3 regions of the Arthrobacter sp. DMZ02-1R genome follow, and region 2 is predicted to be linked to each of the others. Evidence: predicted binding sites of a transcription regulator. Region 2 holds the regulator's gene; each other region holds the start of a gene.

Region 1 (7,099 bases), 1.2 Mb from region 2:
GCATGGTGGGAATGCTGCCGCCGTTGTCCAGGATGGTGGAGAACTCGTCCACCAAGCACTGGGTCAGGGCTGCAACAGCGCCGACTTCCTCGAGGGTTGCCAAGCCATCGCAAATGCGCATCTCTATGGTGCCCAAATTCGGTACGGGACGGATATCCCAGCGAATTTCGGACAGGGTATCGATCACTCCTGTGGTGAACATGTCCTGGACGTAGGACTCATATTCAGCCCAGCTGGGGAACTGGAAAGGCAAGCCTGCCGTGGGCAGCTGTTGGAACATGAGGGCACGTTGTGACGCGTAGCCGGTGTCTTCGCCACCCCAGAACGGGCTTGAGGCGGACAAGGCCTGGAAATGGGGGAAGTAGTTGACCAGACCGTCGAGGATGGGGAGCGCCTTATCCCTCCGGTCCAGGCCGACGTGGACGTGGACCCCGTAGATGACCATTTGCCGTCCCCACCATTGGGTGCGATCGATCAGTTTGGCATAGCGCTCTTTGTCCGAGACCGGTTGAAGCTGCGGCGGGCTGAAAGGATGGCTGCCGGCGCAGAAAAGTTCCACACCCATGGGGTCCGTAACCTCCCTGACGGCATGCAGGGACCGGGCCAGGTCTTCCTTGGCTTCCTTGACGGTGTTGCACACGCCCGTGACAAGTTCCACGGTGTTCAGGAGCAATTCCCGCTTGATGTGCGGATGCTCGTCGTCTTCGTTCAGGTCCGGATGCCGGGATGCCACGCCGCGGAGGACCTCATTCGCGACCGAGACCAATTCGCCCGTGCGTGCGTTGACGAGCGCCAGCTCCCATTCCACCCCAAGTGTCGACTGCCTGGATGGAGCGAAATCAATCTGCACGTAGGTCCCCTCGGTGTTATGCCAAAAACGCCTGAGCAACGCCCGCCGTGGGGCCGTCAGCGGTTGGCTCAAGTCTAATGCAGGGGCGGTACGGTACCGCATGGGAGGAAACCTAAGGAAAACGATCTTGTTCGTCATCAACAAGTAGGGTCCGCGCCTCAAGGCGCGCAAAGGCTAGCTCCCCGTCTAGGCTGGGCACAGAACCCCGCTACGCGAAGGAAGCCCCGTTATGCCGATCCTCAACAAAGACATGACGCTCTGTATCTCCCTCTCGGCCCGGCCCAGCAATAACGGAACGCGCTTCCACAATTTCCTTTACGAGGCGCTGGGCCTGAACTGGATCTACAAGGCCTTCGCCCCCACGGACTTGGCCAACGCGATCGCAGGCGTGCGCGGCTTGGGGATCCGCGGCTGCGCCGTTTCGATGCCCTACAAGGAAGACGTCATCGCCCTCGTGGACCGCATGGACGTATCGGCCGCCGCTATCGATTCGGTCAACACGATTGTCAACGACGCCGGTGTTCTGACGGCCTACAACACGGACTACACGGCGATTGCCCAGCTGATCGAGCGCAATGCGATCGACCCGGCGTCGTCCGTGCTGCTCCGTGGCTCCGGCGGCATGGCCAAGGCCACCGCAGCGGCCTTCCGCGACGCTGGATTCTCGCGAGTCACCGTCGTTGCCCGGAACGAAAAGCTTGGGCAGTCCCTTGCGGGGCTCTATGGCTTCGGCTGGCAGGCCGAAGTAGGGGAATCAACGGCGGACGTGCTCGTCAACGTGACCCCGATCGGAATGGCCGGCGGACCTGAGTCCGGCTCCCTGTCCTTCCCCGAAGAGGCGGTGGCGGCAGCGCACGTGGTGTTCGACGTCGTCGCTCTCCCTGCAGAGACGCCGCTCATCAAGGCCGGCCGCGCGGCAGGCAAGACCGTGATCAGCGGCGCTGAGGTAGCCACTATCCAGGCCCTTGAACAGTTCGTGCTTTACACGGGCATCACGCCAACCCCGGAGCAAGTGGCTGCCGCGGAGGAGTTCACGCGCTCCCAGTAGGCCTGCTCAGGAGGCTACCGGCTCCACTACAACAGCCACCCGCTCCTCGCCGATCCTGGTGAGGACCAAGGTGGCTGTTTTGTTCCCGCGGGCTTTCGCTGAGCCCTTTCCTGCCGGCAACAATTGTTTCCGCAATTCCTCAGGGGTAACGGACGTGCCGCGCTTCTTGATGTCCAGGACGCTGACGCCGTTGGCCTTCACCCACGCCTTCAGGGCCTTGACGTTGTACGGCATGACCTCCAGGACTTCATAGGCGCGGGCGAACGGGGTCTCCACCAGTTCGGGCGCGCAGATGTAGGCGATGTGTTCGTCCACCAAGTGGCCCCCAAGCCGGAGCGCGACGTCGGCCACCAGTCCCGCGCGGATGACCGCACCGTCCGGTTCGTACAGGTATCCCTCTACGGGCCCGACGTCGGGCACCGGGCCGCCATCGAAATCCTCGCCGCTGGTGATCTCGGCCGCGCCTTGCGGCCCGAGGACCAGGGCCGCCCGGCGGATGCCGGGCCTCGCGACGTCGTTGAACCACAGCGTCACCTCGGTCACATCCCCTCCCACCGAAACCCACTGCGCCTCGCAGCCGGCCGGAACCGATTCATGCGGCATCCCGGGTCCCATCTTGACCCCGACGGACTTGCCGGTAGCTGCCAGCGATTCGACGAAGGAGAATGGCGGCGAGAAAGCCTCCGGATCCCAGATCCGTTTGGTGCCAGACGACGACGTCGTGCGGCGCGCCGGATCGAGCCACACGCCGTCGACCCCGTCAAGGGGTACCGACGTCGCGTCGGAATGCACCACCGTTGCGTGCGGGAAAGACATGAGGTTGATGGTGGCGCAGGCGGCGGTGGTCTCGTCGAGTTCCACCGCGGTGACCTTGATGTCCATGGAGGCCATGGCCATGGAGTCGGCCCCTAGCCCGCAGCCCAGGTCCGCTACGTGCTGCGTGCCTGCTTTGGCGAAGCGCTCAGCGTGCCTGGCTGCCACATTGAGCCGGGTGGCCTGTTCCAGGCCGGCTTGGGTGAAGAGCATCTGCCGGGCGAATTCGCCGAACTTGGCCTCGGCCCGGGTGCGGAGCCTGGATTGGGTGAGGACAGCGGCCACAAGCGCGGGGGAGTGGCCGTCTTTGCGCAGCCGCGCATTCAGGGCAAATGCTTCGCCATCGCGGTATGGTCCCAAGGACGCCAGCAGTTCCCAACCCTCAGTTGTCAGCAGTGGGGCAATTTGGTCTTGGGGTGTGTCAGCCATGGGAACCAGCCTACTGGCCGCCCGTCATACGGGGCGGAGGGGGCTCCGGGACCATCCAGGCCGATATGGTTGATGCCATGGAAGACAACCCAGTACGCCAGCCTGACGACGCCAATGGTTCTCCCTCTGCCTCCGATAAACGTCCCTTCGCCGGAAATCTCTCCAAGTATGCCCGTCCTGCGCTCATTGCGGGTGCTGCGATTGCCATCGTCTGCATCGCGCTCTTGATCATTATTTTCTTCCTCGACTCCTTCGACGCGGCCACCTACTCCATGACCGGAAAGAGCGTCCAGGACGCCACGGACGAGGCCCGCGACATCCGGGACACCTACACAGGTGCCCGGATCGGCGCGATCGTCGGACTGGTGGTGTCCGGCGTCGTCGCGCTCGCCAGCGGTGTACTGCTCTACCTGAACCGCGAAACGGCGCCGGAAGAAGAGTACGACGACGGCGAGGACGTGGACTTCGACGACCTCGCCGGGCAATGAGCCAATTGACTCCGTGGCGGCCTGCCGCCGTTCACCCGCGACGGAATTCTGGCACTCGCCTTGACCGAGTGCTAATGCTTACATAGAGTCTTGATTAGCACTCTCCCTAGGTGGGTGCTAATCATGCCGCCAGGCACTTACCGGCACCGCGACGACGGTAAGCACGCCACGGCACCCCTGGTTTGATAGTCCATGTACTACCTCACGTAAAGGAGAGATCCGAGTGTCGGTCTCCATTAAGCCTCTCGAGGATCGCATTGTTGTCCGCCCGCTCGAAGCAGAGCAGACCACGGCTTCCGGCCTGGTTATCCCGGACACGGCACAGGAAAAGCCGCAGGAAGGCGAAGTTGTTGCAGTTGGCCCAGGCCGCTTCGACGACAACGGCAACCGCGTACCTGTCGATGTAACCGTTGGTGACATCGTTATCTACTCCAAGTACGGCGGAACTGAAGTCAAGACCGGCGGCAACGAGTACCTCGTTCTGTCCGCCCGCGACGTTCTGGCGATCGTCGTTAAGTAATTTCCTGGATCCCGCATCGCAGATCGAGTCGAACTTCTTCTGACTGATCGGCGGTGCGGGTTTTCCGTCTTGAAAGGACACAACCATGGCAAAGCAGCTAGCGTTCAACGACGCTGCCCGCCGCTCGCTCGAAGCAGGCATTGACAAGCTCGCCAACACCGTCAAAGTGACCCTCGGCCCGCGCGGCCGCAACGTCGTTCTGGACAAGAAGTGGGGCGCACCCACCATCACCAACGACGGCGTGACCATCGCCCGTGAAGTCGAACTCGACGACCCGTACGAGAACCTTGGCGCACAGCTGGCCAAGGAAGTCGCCACCAAGACCAACGACGTCGCAGGCGACGGCACCACCACAGCCACCGTGCTGGCACAGGCACTCGTCAAGGAAGGCCTGCGCAACGTTGCCGCAGGCGCCGCCCCTGGTGAAATCAAGCGCGGCATCGAGGTCTCAGTCCAGGCCGTTGCTGCCCGCCTCCTGGAGAACGCCCGCGAAGTGGAAGGCACCCAGGTTGCCAGCGTTGCAGCGATCTCCGCCCAGAGCGACGAGGTTGGCGAACTGCTGGCCGAGGCCTTCGGCAAGGTCGGCAAGGATGGCGTCATTACCATCGAAGAGTCCTCCACCACCCAGACCGAACTGGTCCTCACCGAGGGCATGCAGTTCGACAAGGGCTACCTGTCCCCGTACTTCGTCACTGACGCGGAACGCCAGGAAGCTGTCCTCGAAGACGCGCTCATCCTGATCAACCAGGGCAAGATCTCCTCGCTGCAGGAATTCCTGCCGCTCCTTGAGAAGGCCCTGCAGGCAGCAAAGCCGCTCTTCATCATTGCCGAGGACATCGACGGCGAGGCACTGTCCACGCTGATCGTGAACCGCATCCGTGGAACCCTGAACGTCGTTGCCGTCAAGGCTCCGGGCTTCGGTGACCGCCGCAAGGCCATGCTGCAGGACATCGCCACCCTGACCGGCGCGCAGGTTGTCTCCCCGGAGCTCGGCCTGTCCCTGGACCAGGTTGGCCTCGAGGTCCTGGGCACTGCACGCCGAATCACTGTCACCAAGGACAACACCACGATCGTTGACGGCGCTGGCACGGCGGAGGACGTCGCAGCGCGCGTCGCCCAGATCCGTGCCGAGCTGACCCGCACCGACTCCGACTGGGACCGGGAAAAGCTGCAGGAACGGCTTGCCAAGCTGGCGGGTGGCATCGGCGTCATCAAGGTCGGCGCAGCCACCGAGGTTGAGCTCAAGGAAAAGAAGCACCGCATCGAGGACGCAGTGTCCTCCACGCGTGCTGCCCTTGAAGAAGGCATCGTCTCCGGCGGTGGCTCTGCCCTCATCCACGCCCTCAAGGCACTGGACGAGGACGCTGCAGTCAAGGCCCTGGAGGGTGACGCGGCTGCCGCCGTCGGCATCGTCCGGCGCGCCCTGACCCAGCCGCTTCGCTGGATTGCCCAGAACGCCGGCTTCGACGGCTACGTCGTCGTCGCCAAGGTTGCCGAGCTGGAAGACAACCACGGCTTCAACGCCAAGTCCGGCGTGTACGAGGACCTGATCGCCGCCGGCGTGATCGACCCCGTCAAGGTCACCCGCTCCGCACTCCAGAACGCCGCGTCCATCGCAGCCCTGGTTCTCACCACCGAGACCCTGGTTGTCGAGAAGCCGGCCGAGGAAGACGAGCACGCAGGCCACAGCCACTAACTCTGGTTGTTTGATGCGCGAGGCCCGGTCCCCTTGGGGGCCGGGCCTCTTGCTTTCCCCTGGGGGCATTTCGCCGGTATCGCGTAGCTTTTCGTGCCGAGATGCTGTTTCGAGCTTGGGTCCAGACAACCTTCCGGAAGCTCCCAGACAGTCGTGTCCTAATGGACGATGAGTCGTTGGCTGGCAGCGTTCCAAATTGACGATGAACATTACGAATCAGTAACATCGGCGGTTCGTGCAGCACCCTTGGAGGCAAGACTTTGACAACCACGCGCGCTTTGGTGCCACCCCGGCACCAAGGCGAGACGGTAAAACCGGCGGCCAAGTCGACCTTCAGGCCCGAAATTCAGGGGCTTCGATCTGTTGCCGTGCTCATGGTTGTCACCTATCACATTTGGTTCGATCGGGTCTCCGGCGGCGTCGATGTCTTCCTCCTTATCTCTGCATTCCTCATGACGCTGCAGTTCACAAGGCGGTACTCGGATGGGCGCCAAACGGCGCTGATCAGGCACTGGCTGCACCACTTCCGCCGGCTCTTGCCTGCAGCAGTGACGGTCATCGTTGGAACGCTGGCCGCAACTTACATCTTCATGCCGGCCACGCGCTGGTTGGACACCATCCAGCAGGGTTGGGCTTCACTCTTCTACGCCGAAAACTTCCTCCTGCAGTCCCAGGCAGTCAACTACTATGCGGCGGACCACAGCCTGGCCAGCCCGCTCCAGCATTTCTGGTCGCTGTCCATCCAAGGACAGGTCTTTATCGTCTGGCCGATCATCCTCGTTGGAGCAGGCTGGGTGGCAAGGCGGTACCGGCTCACCTACGTTCCCCTTCTCCGCTACATCTTCGGCTTGGTCTTCCTCGTTTCGCTGGTGTATTCCGTGGTTTTCACCGCAACGGACCAATCGGCAGCGTATTTCTCGACGGGGGCCAGGCTTTGGGAGTTTGCACTCGGAACGCTTCTGGCCCTCTTCCTTCCCATGGTGAAAATCCCGAGGTCAGCGAGGATCGTCCTTGGGTGGATCGGCATCCTGGCGATGCTCAGTTGCGGGTTCATTCTCGATGTCGAGGCAGCGTTCCCAGGGTTGGCCGCATTGTGGCCCACACTGGCCGCGGCATGCTTGCTCGCGGCGGGACAGACGGAGAGCCGGTTCGGAGTCGACCGAATCCTCAGTTCCAAGCCGCTGGTCCGCATGGGCAACAATTCATACGCCCTCTACCTGTGGCACTGGCCCATGTTGGTCATCTATTTGGCATG
Region 2 (7,099 bases):
AGGCGCTCCCCTGCCTCGACGGCGGGCCGCGTGAGGATGATGCGGCTGACTTCCTTGAGCTGCAGTGCCTGCACGGCCTTCGCCATGGCCAGGTACGTCTTGCCGGTGCCGGCCGGGCCGATCCCGAAGATCACCGTGTTGTCGTCTATGGCGTCAACGTAGCTCTTCTGGTTCAGAGTTTTTGGACGAATGGTGCGTCCGCGGCTGGAAAGAATGTTGTGGGTCAGCACTTCCACAGGACTCTGAAGTGACTGGCTGCGCAGCAGGGAAACGAGCTGTTGGAGTACGTCAGGGGTGATAACGGTCCCCCTGCCGACCAAACCCCGGACTTCCTCCAGGAGCCGCATGATCCGGGGAACATCGCCGGACGGTCCGCTGAAGGAGAGCTCGTTGCCGCGCACATGAAAGTCGACGCCGGGGAACTGGGCTTCTATGTAGCGCAGTGCCTCGTCATGGCTGCCGAGGGTCTGAACCATCTGATCAGAGTTGTCGAAGACGACAACTTCCGTCCGGGCGCCTGGGACAGAGTGCGGGAACTCGGCCGGGCCTGTGTCAACGCTGCCGGCCCTGGGCCGCCCGTTCAATGATTCTGTCATAGTGCTGGCCTAGTGGCCTGTGCTCCTCCGGCTTGGTTATGTCCATCGATTTGCTCCGATGTCCGTTCGCTGGATGGGCGCAGGATCGCGGGCCTCGGATTGCTTTCAATCCTACGCCAGCCAGTCTCGAGGGTGGTTCCGGACCGTGCCCGGGAGGGCTGCGGGCAGCCGATTTCAGGCCAGTTTGGTATCAACTCCGTATCGACCTCGTATCAATCGCATTGCAGTTGGTGCCGGAGTATGGAATCGCCAGCAAGCGCCGCGGGGACTATGACAAGCTGATTTATGGGCAAAAATGCCCTGCACCCGCTCCTCGGGCGCATGACTCCCCCGCACCACAGCGGCCGAACACGAGCAGGAATCCACTATTACCAGGCCAGCCGGCATTCCAGAGGGCACACGCATCCGGAGACGTTCCGCCATGCTTGTGACCGCGCTGACCGCTGCCCTGTTTCTTTCGGGTTGCGTTGCTGACCGTTCGGGTCAGGGATCAACTACGCCTGTCCCCAATCCGACCGCTGCCCTGCAGGCGGCACCCGCCACCAATGCGCCGCTCGAGACAACCCAGGCGTCAAACAAGATTCCGGTGTACTGGATCGGACGAAGCGACACGGATATCTTCCTGTACCGCGAATTTCGTGACAACCCAGGCAACGAGAACCCCATCACTACCGCCCTGCGGATCATGATGTCCCAAAAGCCGCTGGATCACGATTTCTTCACGCCATGGCAAAATCCGAGCGACCTTGCGACGTCGATTTCCGGCAAGAACGTGGTCACGGTCGACGTTTCCCGCGACGCGTTCAATTCCAACCTCGACGCCGGAATGGCGCAGCGAGCGGTCCAGCAGCTCGTCTACACCGCTACCGCTGCTGCGGCGAGCTCGGGCTTGATCGACTCCGGTCAGCTGATCAAGGTGACCATCCTGGTAGACGGGCACACGGACTACATGGCGTTCGGTCAGGTCAAGCTGGGTGATCCGATGGTCCGGGACGCAACCATGGTGGCACCCGTCTGGATCATTGAGCCTCAGGAGGACCTGACCCTGCCTGCCGGTCCAGTCAAGTTCAACGGGCGTAGTACCGACACTTCGAAGAAACTGCATTGGCAGATCCTCCGCGAGAACTCAAGCGGCGAGAAGACATCATACCTGTCCGGTCAGACCACTGCTTCGACCGTGCCGGGACAAGGTGGCGCCTTCAACTTCACGGTGGGCCTCGGAGCCGGGCGGTACGAGTTGCGCGTTTCCATGGTGGGTCCAGGCGACGCCGATATCGCCACGGATACCCGTTCTTTCAGCGTCCGCTGATCACCTGCTTGCACCGCGAGCCACTCGACGGGCTGCCTGGGCAGCGCGCTTGGCGCTCTACCAGCGCCCCAGAATGTCGCTGGCCAGTACGACGGCGGCCGGGCCCGCCGTCGACGAGCGAAGTACATGGTGCCCCAAGAGGGCGGTGACCGCGCCGACGTCGCTCAACTTGGTTACTTCGCGCGGCGAGATGCCGCCCTCTGGCCCCACGATGAGCAGCACTTCGCGACCTGCTCCGGGGTCCCCGCCGGAAAGCTGATCCTGCCACTTCTCCAATACATCCCTCAGCGGGCGCTTTGCGTCCTCGTGCAGGATGATCGCCAGATCAGCAGCGGCAACGGCCGCCGCCAAGCCGGAGCCGTCGACGGCGGCACGCACTTCCGGGATCCACGCGCGCCGTGCCTGTTTGGCCGCTGCGGTAGCCACCGATTGCCACTTCGCGAGGGCCTTGGCGGCCCGCTCCCCCTTCCAACGGACAATGGATCGTTCCGCCTGCCAGGGCACCACGGCGTCGATCCCGAGTTCCGTTGCCGTCTCGACGGCGAGTTCATCGCGGTCGCCCTTGGCGAGGGCCTGGACCAAAACGAGGCGCACTTTCGGCTGGCGCTCCTGGAGGACATCAGATGCAAGGACTTCCAGGCTTCCTTGTCCGGATGCGGTCACAGTTCCCGTAAGGCGCTTTCCGGCGCCGTCGGCAATGTCCACGGCTTCGCCGACTTCCAAACGCTTGACGGTGACTGCATGCCTTGCCTCGGCGCCGACCAGCACGAACGTGTCACCGGGCCCGAGCCCGTCGAGCGTTCCGGCGGCCGCGAAGAATACGGGGTTGCTCACCGCTACAGGTTACCGAGCTTGTCCCGCAGCTTCGCGAACATACCGCCGCTCGCTACGAGCTTGCCCTCGGTAAACTGCTCACCGCGCAACTTGGCCAGTTGGCGGAGCAACTCTTCCTGCGCGGCGTCGATCTTTCCGGGCGTCTCAACGTGCAGGTGTACCTTGAGGTCTCCCCGGCCGTATCCGCGGAGATGGGTGACGCCCAGTCCGCGCATGGTGATGACCTCGCCGGACTGGGTGCCGGCCTTGACGTCGATCTCCTGGGGGCCGTCAAACGTATCCAGCTGCAGCTCGGTTCCCAGTGCCGCGGCCGTCATGGGAACGCTCAGGGTCGCGTGAAGGTCGTCGCCCTCGCGTATGTAGGTGGAATCGGCGTTGACCCGGATCTCCACGTAGAGATCGCCGGAAGGACCGCCGGCCGGCCCTGCTTCGCCCTGAGACGACAGCTGGATGCGCGTTCCGGTCGCCACGCCGCCAGGCACTTTGACGGTCAGCGAACGGCGGCTGCGGATGCGGCCCTGGCCGCTGCACTCATTGCACGGATCCTTGATGATAGATCCGAAACCTTCACATGAACCGCACGGCGCGGAAGTCATGACCTGGCCGAGGATGGAGCGGACTGGGCGCTGGACCTGACCCGAGCCGCCGCAGATGTCGCAGCGCTCCGGGTGGGTTCCCGCTCGGCAGCATGAGCCTTCGCACGTGGGACAGACGACCGCAGTATCCACTTCAAGTTTCTTGTTGACGCCGAAGACGGCCTCGCGCAAATCGATGCGGACACTGATCAGCGCGTCCTGGCCGCGGCGCATACGTGATGCAGGTCCCTGCATGCCACCGCCACCCCCGCCGAAGAACGTGTCGAAGATGTCCTGGAATGCGAATCCCTGGCCCGCGTAACCTCCACCGAAGCCGTTGTCAGTGCCGTTCTCGTTGCCCGTGGCGTCATACACGCGGCGCTTCTGGGGGTCGGAGAGGACCTCGTAGGCGTGGGTCACGGCTTTGAATTCCTCGGCGGCGCCTTCTCCGGGGTTCACATCGGGATGCAGCTTACGGGCGAGCTTGCGGTAGGCCTTCTTGATCTCCTCGCCGGTTGCTTCCGGTGAGACGCCCAGAACGTCATAGTGGCTGCTCAAAGTCGGTATCTCTTCCTTGTTGTACTGCGTTTCTTGCGAGACGGTTTCTGGCCGGGGCTGTCAGCCGCCCAGAATGCGGGAAAGGTAGCGTGCGACGGCGCGGACGGCCGCCATGGTGTTGGGATAGTCCATCCGGGTAGGCCCAAGAATGCCGATCTTGGCGTTGCTGCCCGGACCGTAGCCGGTGGCGACCACCGACGCTTCGGAGAGACCGTCGTAAGGGTTCTCGCGGCCGATGCTCACTGTGACTCCCCGAGGGTCCTCGGCCATGTCCGAGAGCAGGCGCAACATGACCACCTGTTCCTCGAGAGCCTCCAAGACCGGCCCGATGCTGAGCGGGAAATCCACGTTGGAGCGGGCCAGGTTTGCTGTGCCTGCCATGACCATGCGTTCGTCCCGGCTTCGGTCGGCCAGCCTTTCCAGACCAAGAGCGAGGACACCGGCAAGGCCTCGAAGCGCTGGCGGGCAGAGGGCAACCACGGACGGCAGGACCTGCGGCATGAGGTCAAGCTGCGAGCCGGCAATGCTCCCAAGGAAACGTGTGCGCAAGGCCATGACATCTTCGTCCGTGGCATCGGCCCCTGCGTGCACCACGCCCTGTTCCACTTTGCCGGTGTCGGCGATAAGTACTACCAAGACCTGGCGCGGAGCCAGCAGCACAAACTCAATGTGCCGTACGCGGGCGCGGCTAAGGTGCGGGTACTGCACGACGGCGACCTGGTTGGTCAGTTGGGACAGGAGCCGAACGGTGCGCTCAAGGATGTCCTCGACGTCGTCGGGTCCCTCAAGCAGCGAGTGGATGGCCCGGCGCTCGGCGGCTGAAAGCGGTTTGACCTGGGAAATACGGTCGACGAACAGGCGGTAGCCCTTGTCCGTGGGGATCCGGCCGGCACTGGTGTGCGGTGCGGCGATGAGTCCTTCTTCTTCCAAAAGGGCCATGTCGTTGCGGATGGTCGCGCTCGACACTCCCAAATGGTGCCGTTCGACCAAGGCCTTGGATCCGACGGGCTCGCGGGAGTGAACGTAGTCCTCCACGATGGCGCGCAACACTTCAAGCTTGCGTGGTTCGCTCACTGCCCACCTCCATTCAACAGCCAGTGCTGAACAGTTACTACTCAGCGACCTGATATTCAAACAATTAGCACTCAACATGCCCAAGTGCTAACAAGTCTAGTATGAGCCACCACGTTGTTAGCATTGGTACCGCTCGCGGCGAACATGATTCCCGCGCGGTCCGGCGGAATGTCCAGGGCCGTCATTGATCCCCTAGCGCAAAGTGGTGTGAAGACCGTGTCTTACGACAATTGGGGCCCGCGAGACCTCTCCTCGCCTGCCAAGAGGCAACTGCCCGAGGTGCCCGTTGAACGCGGAATGGTTCTCGAAGACGTGCAGTCCGGTTGGGTCGGGGCCGTGACCAGGGTCGAAAAGGCCGGCGGCATGCACATTGTGGTGCTGGAGGACCGCCGGGGAAAGAACAAGTCGTTCCGGCTCGGCTTCGGATTCCTGCTCGACGGACAACCGGTAAAACTTCTGCCGCCGGCGCCCCGCGCCGCTGCCGGAGCGGTCACCGGGCAAGCGGGCAGGACCGCTTCAGGATCCGTCAGGGTGGCCGGCCAACGCGCGCAAGTCGCCAAGGCAAGCCGGATCTGGGTGGAAGGCAAACACGACGCCGAACTCGTGGAGAAGGTCTGGGGAGATGACCTCCGGGTGGAGGGAATCGTCGTCGAACCCTTGCATGGCGTTGACGATCTCAAGGCGGCGATTGCCGAGTTCTCTCCAGGCCCGGGCCGCAGGCTCGGAGTCCTGGTGGACCACCTGGTGCCGGATTCGAAAGAGTCGCGGATTGCCGCCGATGCCATGACACTGCCCGGTGCTGCAGGAAACGTCCTGATCGTGGGCCACCCCTATGTGGACGTCTGGCAGGCTATTCGCCCCAAGGTTCTGGGGATCCAGCAATGGCCCACCGTCGCCCGCGGAACCGATTGGAAGACCGGCATCCTGAAGTCGTTCGGCTGGCCGCATGAGACACCGGAGGACGTCGGGCTAGGCTGGCAGAAGCTTCTCGGCGCCGTCCACAGCTACGCGGACTTGGAGGCCTCCCTGCTGGGACGGGTGGAAGAAGTGATCGACTTCCTGACTGTACCCTGACGGCTCCTTGCAGCTTCCGGTTCGCTTTAGCGGCGGCCTCGGTGCGGTTTCCGCGACTTCGGGTCCGGGGGGTTGGTCCGCTGATCGCGCGCTAAGCAAGTATTCTGGGACAGCAACACTGCACCGATAGATACTCGAAGGAAGAAACTGTGGCAGACAACGCTCCTGACGATGGGGACGGCGCCTCGGGCCAGTCCCAGTACCACGGCGTTCCTGCCAACGCGCTGCCCTTGACCGCCTCGGAAGACCGGCAGTGGGCAACCCTTGCGCACTTCGGCGGGATCCTCGGCTGTGTGCCCTCGCTTCTGATCTACCTGATTTTCCGCGAACGTGGCCCCTTCACGGCTCAGGAATCCAAAGAGGCGCTGAACTTCACTTTGCCTCCAACGATTGCCGCAGTGCTTGCCAACATTCTGGTCTTGCTCCCGGTGGTTGGAAACTTGTTCGCAGTTCTGGCCACGGCAATCTGGGTTGCTGTGACGTGCTTCTCTGTATCTGCCGGCATCCGCGTCAACCACGGACAGCCGCACCGCTACCGCTTCAACCTGCGCTGGATCAAATAGCGGCTGTTCCCCGGCGCGCGAGTGCTCGCGCAAGCTGGTACGCGCGCCAGCGTTCGTGCCGGCGGGGGCTACTCCGGGAGGATGCGACGCACCACGGCGTCAGCCAGTAGCCGCCCCTTGAGCGTCAAAATCAGCCGCCCTTGGAAGGCCGCCGCGGGCTCCACCAGGCCGTCGGCAATGAGGCCCGCCACGGCATGACGGCCCACCTTGTCGAGGGCGTCTACCTGGAGTCCCGTGCCGAGGCGCGCTTCCAGCATGATGCGTTCCACTTCCCGGGTTCCGGCGTCGAGGGTTTCGCGCCCAGCGGCAGGAGAGACGCCTTGACCGAGCCTGTTTGCGTAAGCGGTGGGGTGCTTGACGTTCCACCAGCGGACGCCGCCCATGTGGGAATGCGCGCCGGGTCCGATGCCCCACCAATCGTCTCCCCGCCAGTAGGCAAGGTTGTGTTTGCACGCCTGTTCGGGTGTGCGGGACCAGTTGCTGACCTCGTACCAGTCGAGCCCGGCGGCGCTGATC
Region 3 (7,099 bases), 1.5 Mb from region 2:
GTACGCGCTGGCAACGGCACGGGCGCGATCGTCGGCGGCCTCGTTGAGATCGTGGCCTGCATGGCCCTTGACCCATTCGAACGTGTATTTGCGGCCGACAATGGCCTGGTCGATGTCTTTGAGCAGATCGACATTCAAGACGGGCTTTCCGTCCGCCTTACGCCATCCCTTGCGCTTCCAGCCTGGCATCCACTTGGTGATGCAGTTGATGACGTACTGGCTGTCGCAGAGGATCTTCAGCTCTTCGTGGGGAACATGTGCCGTGGAACGGAAGAGGTCCAGCACAGCCATGAGTTCGCCCTGGTTGTTGGTTCCGTGCGGCCACCCGCCGGCTCGCCAACAAGAGTCGTTCACGTACCAGGCCCAACCAGCGGGCCCGGGATTGCCGAGGGCAGAACCATCGGCGGCAGCAATAATCGTCATGGTTTCCATCCTGCCAGACCACCCCGACACTCCCCGCCTTCCAGAAGACCCCCAGACCCCCAGACCTCCAGCCCCCGAAGGCCGAGTCCCCCTCCCCGAACGACGCTCCTTCACTTATAGGCCCAAAAATTCAAACCCTCCTGCAGCTCGTGCGCCCAATTCCCAAACCCTCCTGCAGCTCGTGCGCCCAATTCCCAAACCCTCCTGCAGCAGAAGCGAGCGAGCGTCCGAAGAAAACCCGACAAAAGCGAGCGAGGGTCCGAAGAAAACCCGACAAAAGCGAGCGAGGGTCGGAAGAAAACCCGACGTAAGCGAGCGAGGGTCGGAAGAAACCCGACGTAAGTGAGCGAGGGTCGGTTAAACGGCGACGGCGGCCCCCACCTGAGGTGGGAACCGCCGTCGCGCGTGTGGCTGGTGAGCTAGCGCGGGGGCTTAGAAGCCGCCCATGCCGCCCATGTCGTCGCCGCCGCCCATGGCCGGAGAGTTCTTCTCCGGCTTGTCGGCAACAACGGCCTCGGTGGTCAGGAACAGACCAGCGATGGACGCAGCGTTCTGGAGGGCCGAGCGGGTGACCTTTACGGGGTCGTTGACGCCGGCAGCCAGCAGGTCCTCGTAGATGCCGGTTGCGGCGTTCAGGCCGTGGCCCGACGGCAGGCTGCGGACCTTGTCGAGAACAACGCCCGGCTCCATGCCAGCGTTGAAGGCGATCTGCTTGAGCGGAGCGTCGATGGCAACGCGGACGATGTTGGCGCCGGTTGCTTCGTCGCCTTCGAGCTGCAGGTTGGCGAATGCCTTGGCACCAGCCTGGATGAGGGCAACGCCACCACCGGCGACGATGCCTTCTTCAACGGCAGCCTTCGCGTTGCGGACAGCGTCCTCAATGCGGTGCTTGCGTTCCTTGAGCTCAACTTCGGTTGCGGCACCGGCCTTGATGACCGCAACGCCGCCGGCCAGCTTGGCCAGGCGCTCCTGCAGCTTCTCGCGGTCGTAGTCGGAGTCGGAGTTCTCGATCTCGGCACGGATCTGTGCAACACGACCGGCGATGGCGTCGGCGTCGCCGGCACCTTCGACGATGGTGGTCTCGTCCTTGGTGACAACAACCTTGCGGGCGTTGCCGAGCAGTTCGAGGGTTGCGTTCTCGAGGCTCAGACCGACCTCGGAGGAGATGACCTGGCCGCCGGTAAGGATGGCGATGTCGGCAAGCTGAGCCTTGCGGCGGTCACCGAAGCCCGGAGCCTTGACGGCAACGGACTTGAAGGTGCCACGGATCTTGTTGACGATCAGGGTGGCCAGGGCCTCGCCCTCGATGTCTTCGGCGATGATTAGCAGCGGCTTGTTGGACTGCATGACCTTCTCCAGGACCGCAACGAGTTCCTTCACGTTGGAGATCTTGGAGTTGACGATCAGGATGTACGGGTCTTCGAGGACCGTTTCCTGGCGCTCTGCGTCGGTGACGAAGTAAGCGGAGATGTAACCCTTGTCGAAGCGCATGCCCTCGGTGAGCTCAAGCTCCAGGCCGAAGGTGTTGGACTCCTCGACCGTGATGACGCCTTCCTTGCCAACCTTGTCCAGGGCTTCGGCAATGAGGTTACCGATTTCGGAGTCGCCGGCGGAGATGGAAGCCGTGGCTGCGATCTCTTCCTTGGTCTCGATTTCCTTGGCGGAAGCAAGCAGCTCGCGGATGACGGCTTCAACAGCCTTCTCGATGCCGCGCTTGAGGGACAGCGGGTCGGCGCCGGCAGCTACGTTGCGCAGGCCTTCCTTGACCAGTGCCTGGGCCAGAACGGTGGCGGTGGTGGTGCCGTCGCCAGCGACGTCATCCGTCTTCTTGGCAACTTCCTTGACCAGCTCGGCGCCGATCTTCTCGAACGGGTCGTCCAGTTCGATCTCCTTGGCGATGGAAACACCATCGTTGGTGATCGTGGGGGCGCCCCACTTCTTTTCGAGGACGACGTTGCGTCCACGCGGGCCGAGGGTGACCTTGACGGCGTCGGCGAGGATGTTAAGACCCCGCTCGAGACCGCGGCGTGCCTCTTCATCAAATGCAATGATCTTGGCCATAACGGCGGTAGTCCTTTCGGGACAGTCGTTAAGAAGGTGCCTTCACTGCGGTGCCCGCGACGGACGATCCTTCACATTCGGCCTCTGTACGCCGCGTGGTCCGGATCTCACCCCAGCAAGGTGTTCTTTGTTCTCCCAGGCACCGCCACTACTTCCAGCGACCGGAGCCACACGAAGAATTAGCAGTCAATGCTTGAGAGTGCTAATCAATAATTAGCACTCACCCGAGGAGAGTGCAAGCAGAAGTGCCGGAAAATACTCGCCACGCCGGGGGAATTCGCTGTCGGCACAGCCCATCACCGCGTCCGCGAAGCGGTCTCTTTGCCGCTCACACGCGCCGTGTTGTCGGCGCCATACGTGAAGACCATGTAGTTGGACGAGGTAACGTCCCCGTTGGCGTCGAACCCGATGGTGCCGGACTCGCCGTCGTAATCCGGGAGCTTCGCTCCCTTCAGCACCTCGACGCAATCCTTGTATGAAGCACAGGGTGTGCGCTCTTTCGACGCCGCATCACCCGACGTCGGACGCACCCCGCCGGATACGGTGGTGAGCCAAGCGGCGATCGAGGCCCCGGCGTCGTCGTTCGCTGCAGCGGCGGCAATCGCCCCTAGGGTGACGGCGTCGTACGTTTCGGCTGCGTACGTTGTGTCCTTGAGATTGGGGGCGATCCCCGTCAGCCCGGCTTGGAACTCCACACTCGGGAAGACCCCGGGGAGAATTCCACGCGCGCCGTCAAGCCCGCCGGCACCGAGGGTGGTTCCGTATTGGCGGATGGCGCCATCGCTCAAGAGCAGCTTCTTGCCTTTCAGCCCCGCGTTCAGAAGCTCGGCCAGGGCGCCCTGGGCACCGTCACGGGCAACCACGACGACGGCGTCCGGCGTCCCGGACTTGATGCTCGCCGCAGCCGGAGCTGCTTTGCCGGCCGCGAATTCCACGTTGGACACGGCATCCATTCCGAGGCCGCGGGCAGCGTCCATGACTGCTCCGGAGACACGAGTCCCGTAGTCCCCGGCTTCGTGCAGGACGGAAAGCCTTTTGGCGCCGGCGTCGTGGGCCAGCTTCGCCAGGACACTTCCTTGCGCGGTATCGGCGGCCGAGGTGCGGAAGTAGAAGCCGCCGCTCTTGTAGCTACTGAGTCCGGAGGCGGTGTTGGCCGGCGAGATGAGCGGAACCCGGGCGGCTGAGAGAACGTCGATAGCGGCGGCAGCATGGCTGGAATCCGTTGGCCCCACCACGACGTCGGCGTGAGCTCCAAGCAATGCCTTGGCTTGCGCCGCAGTGTCAGCAGTGAAGGCCGCCGCATTGCTGCCGTCACTGGCCGCCGACGCCGGGAGTAACTCAACAGGGTGGCCTTTGTATCCGCCGGCGTCGTTGATCTGTTTGACGGCCAGCTTGGCCGCTGCCAGCTCTGAATCATTGAGGAATGCGGAACCACCGCTGTTGTCCAGAATCACCCCAACGCGCAGGACGCCGTCGCCGCTGGGCGTAACAGCGTCAAGCCTGGCGTTGCCTAGGGTGGCGGAGCATCCGGCCAGTGCTAGCGCCAAAGCAGCACCGCCTGCCAGAAGGGAAACTACCCGGGACCGGCGCCCACCAAAGGGCCGGGACAGCCTTGTTGCCGCAACACCCACTAGATAAGACGCACGCTTTCTGCCTGCGGGCCCTTTTGGCCCTCGCCCAGTTCGAACTCGACCCGTTGTCCTTCTTCGAGCGCACGGAATCCATCCATCTGGATAGCGGACCAGTGCACAAAGACGTCGTCACCGGACTCATCCACGGTGATGAATCCGTAGCCCTTTTCGGCATTGAACCATTTGACGGTTCCCAAAGCCATGATCCCCACACTTTCAACTAGCGGTGGCCGGCTTCCGGGATCTCCGGGCCAGCTCACAACTACTGTAACCACAGTCACGTTGCAGTACCGCAACCTTAGGTGCGGGTGGCCGCAATGTTATTGAGGCGTAACCGAGTTCTACTTGTATCCCGGCCCCAGAATGACAACCACTGGCTGCTGGAATTCGGCACTGTCCACGAGGTTTGCGATGCCCAACAGCTTGCCGAGGGCTTCAGCGTTACCCTTCTGGGCCGGGCCCTTGTAGAAGACCGACGACGTCTGCTGCGGTATGCCGCCCCAGTTTGCCACCGTGGACAGCGGCCAGCCCCCGCCTTGCACGACGCCGGCCACGCGGGCAGCCAGGCCACCGGTGGTGGTGCCGTTGTAGACCGCGACGGTCGCGGTCTTGTCCAGCGGCGTCGTGGCGGGCGTCGGCGTGCTGGAAGGGGTGTCACCCGGTTGGCTGGACGGCTGCGCCGGGCTGCTCGCAGAATTGCTTACAGACGGGGCGGAGGCCGCGGCACTTTGCTTGGAGGCGTTCGCAGTCACGGCAGCTTGCGGCGTCGTCGCGGACGTGAATCCAAGCTTCGGAAGGATAAGGAACGCAACGAGGCCCACAGCCAGCGCAATGCCACCCAGGAGGAGCACGGGCCATAGTGCGGGGCGGGAAGCGGTGGCGACGAGCCGGTGGACACCCTGCCGCGATGAGCTCTGCGGGACGCGGTCGAATTCATCCCGGGCAAATTTGGTCATGGTGAAGCCTTGTCCTTGCTGCTTGCTTGCTGGGGGATCAGCGTGTGCTTTACGCGTCAGAACCAAGGCGGCGCGCCGTGCGGGCCCTCTGACGTGACATACGTAGTCTACGCAATCTCTTGACGAGCATAGGATCGTGCGTCAATGCTTCCTCGGTGTCAATGAGTGCATTGAGGAGCTGGTAGTAGTGGGTGGCCGAGAGATCGAAGAGTTCCCTGACGGCCTGTTCCTTGGCCCCGGCGTATTTCCACCATTGCCTCTCCAAAGCGAGCATCTGCTGTTCGCGCTCGCCCAGCGGCGAGTCGCCTCGGATTCCGGCGGACAGGTCTTCGAGCACCAATCCAGTTGCTTCGGACGCCATGGATTCCCGTGCGGGTTCTGCCACGACACACTCCTTCGACGCATTGACTGAAAATTGTCCCCCTATGGTAACGGGCGAATAACATCGATGTCATTCGCCCCGCCGCCTCCAGTGGAGTCGCTTTCCGCAGAGCCTGGATACAGGGACAATGGCTGGATGGCAGGCGAAGAAGCGTTATTTGAGCTTGAATCCGAAGATCACTCCGCCGAATTCGCGGCACTCCCGGGAAAGGCCTTGGAGGACCTGATGGCTCCGGACTGGGCCGATGCGCTTTCCGGCGTCGAGGACGAATTGCGCTCAGTGCTGGCCTTCGTGGCGGGCGAAGCCGCCCGCGGAACCCAAGTGCTGCCCGCGGCGTCGAACATCCTTCGCGCCTTCCGGCAGCCGCTTGCCGACGTCAAAGTGCTGCTCCTGGGCCAGGACCCCTACCCGACGCCGGGACACGCCGTCGGGCTCTCTTTCGCGGTTTCCGGGCAGACCCGGCCCATTCCCCGCAGCCTTTCAAACATCTACCGGGAAATGGAGTCAGATCTCGGCCTGCCGCCTCGGGTGCACGGCGATCTCTCGGCCTGGACAAGCCAAGGGGTTCTCCTGCTGAACAGGGTCCTGAGCGTCGCCGCGGGTGCGGCCGGCTCGCACCGGGGCAGAGGCTGGGAGGCGATTACGACGGCGGCAGTCACCGCCGTCGCCGCGCGCCGCACCGTTGCCGGGCAGCAGAGTCCGCTCGTCGCGATCCTGTGGGGCAAGGACGCCGAGGGCGTTCAGCCCCTGCTTGGCGGCGCCCCCGTGATCACCTCCGCGCACCCCAGCCCGCTGTCCGCGTCGCGGGGCTTCTTCGGCTCACGCCCGTTCAGCCGGGCCAACGCCCTGCTCAGTTCGCAGGGCGCAGATCCCGTCATTTGGGAACTTCCACCGTTGCCCTAGCTTAGGCTTGCCTACATGACATCTTTGCCCGCGACGTCGTCTGCGTCCCGCAATACCCGCCCCCAGGTGAACCTGACAGTGCTGCGCACGGAGCAGCTTTCGCCCCACATGGTGCGCGTCATTGCAGGTGGACCCGGATTTGCCGGTTACGCGAACAACGACTTCGTGGACCGGTATGTGAAGATCGTGTTCCCGCAACCTGGCGTCGACTACCAGCTGCCGCTGGATCTCTGGGCCATCCGCGAGACCATGCCGCGGGAGCAATGGCCGTTCACCCGCACTTACACCATCCGCTGGGTGGACGAAGCTGCCCGGGAACTTGCAATCGACTTTGTGGTCCACGGCGACGAGGGCCTTGCGGGCCCATGGGCCCTGGCTGCCCAGCCCGGCGACGCGCTGGTCTTCACAGGGCCGGGCGGCGCCTACAACCCAGCGCCCGACGCCGACTGGTACCTATTCGCAGGCGACGACGCCGCGCTCCCGGCGATTGCCGCGTCGATCGAATCCCTGCCGGCCAACGCCAAGGGTCTTGCTTTCCTTGAGGTCGACAGCGACGCTGACATCCTTGATATCGCTGCGCCCGATGGCGTGGAGCTGCGCTGGCTGTTTCGCTCCGGACTCCCGGCAGGATCAAGCTCAATCCTGCTCGATGCCTTGGGTGAGGCAGAGTGGTTGCCCGGCCGGGTGGATGTGTTTGCCCATGGTGAACGCGGCTACATGAAGGGCCTCCGGGACATCTTCTT

The links. Region 2 encodes HrcA, which represses chaperone genes, less so after heat shock. Its sites were predicted from a motif close to TTNGCACTCGNNNNNNNCGAGTGCNAA; they were not measured.
Region 1: groES (co-chaperone GroES) is a predicted target of HrcA. The motif match lies at 3,677-3,703, and genes of this name have one in related genera.
Region 3: groL (chaperonin GroEL) is a predicted target of HrcA. The motif match lies at 2,698-2,724, and genes of this name have one in related genera.

What each region holds. Positions count from the first base shown of each region.
Region 1 covers NZ_CM173230.1:1,192,862-1,199,960, forward strand. The annotation lists gene AC3ANQ_RS05730 (glutamate--cysteine ligase) at 1-850, opposite strand, end outside; gene AC3ANQ_RS05735 (shikimate 5-dehydrogenase) at 1,080-1,898, shown strand; gene AC3ANQ_RS05740 (THUMP-like domain-containing protein) at 1,905-3,140, opposite strand; gene AC3ANQ_RS05745 (hypothetical protein) at 3,218-3,628, shown strand; gene groES (co-chaperone GroES) at 3,852-4,148, shown strand; gene groL (chaperonin GroEL) at 4,234-5,844, shown strand; gene AC3ANQ_RS05760 (acyltransferase family protein) at 6,105-7,099, shown strand, end outside.
Region 2 covers NZ_CM173230.1:2,377,190-2,384,288, forward strand. The annotation lists gene AC3ANQ_RS11595 (PhoH family protein) at 1-596, opposite strand, end outside; gene AC3ANQ_RS11600 (GerMN domain-containing protein) at 1,018-1,905, shown strand; gene AC3ANQ_RS11605 (16S rRNA (uracil(1498)-N(3))-methyltransferase) at 1,963-2,739, opposite strand; gene dnaJ (molecular chaperone DnaJ) at 2,742-3,872, opposite strand; gene hrcA (heat-inducible transcriptional repressor HrcA) at 3,933-4,946, opposite strand; gene AC3ANQ_RS11620 (DUF3097 domain-containing protein) at 5,163-6,020, shown strand; gene AC3ANQ_RS11625 (DUF4870 domain-containing protein) at 6,170-6,583, shown strand; gene hemW (radical SAM family heme chaperone HemW) at 6,652-7,099, opposite strand, start outside.
Region 3 covers NZ_CM173230.1:3,851,510-3,858,608, forward strand. The annotation lists gene AC3ANQ_RS18290 (RNase H family protein) at 1-423, opposite strand, end outside; gene groL (chaperonin GroEL) at 856-2,484, opposite strand; gene AC3ANQ_RS18300 (ABC transporter substrate-binding protein) at 2,781-4,031, opposite strand; gene AC3ANQ_RS18305 (cold-shock protein) at 4,115-4,318, opposite strand; gene AC3ANQ_RS18310 (LytR C-terminal domain-containing protein) at 4,457-5,071, opposite strand; gene AC3ANQ_RS18315 (DUF3263 domain-containing protein) at 5,121-5,456, opposite strand; gene AC3ANQ_RS18320 (uracil-DNA glycosylase) at 5,589-6,356, shown strand; gene AC3ANQ_RS18325 (siderophore-interacting protein) at 6,372-7,099, shown strand, end outside.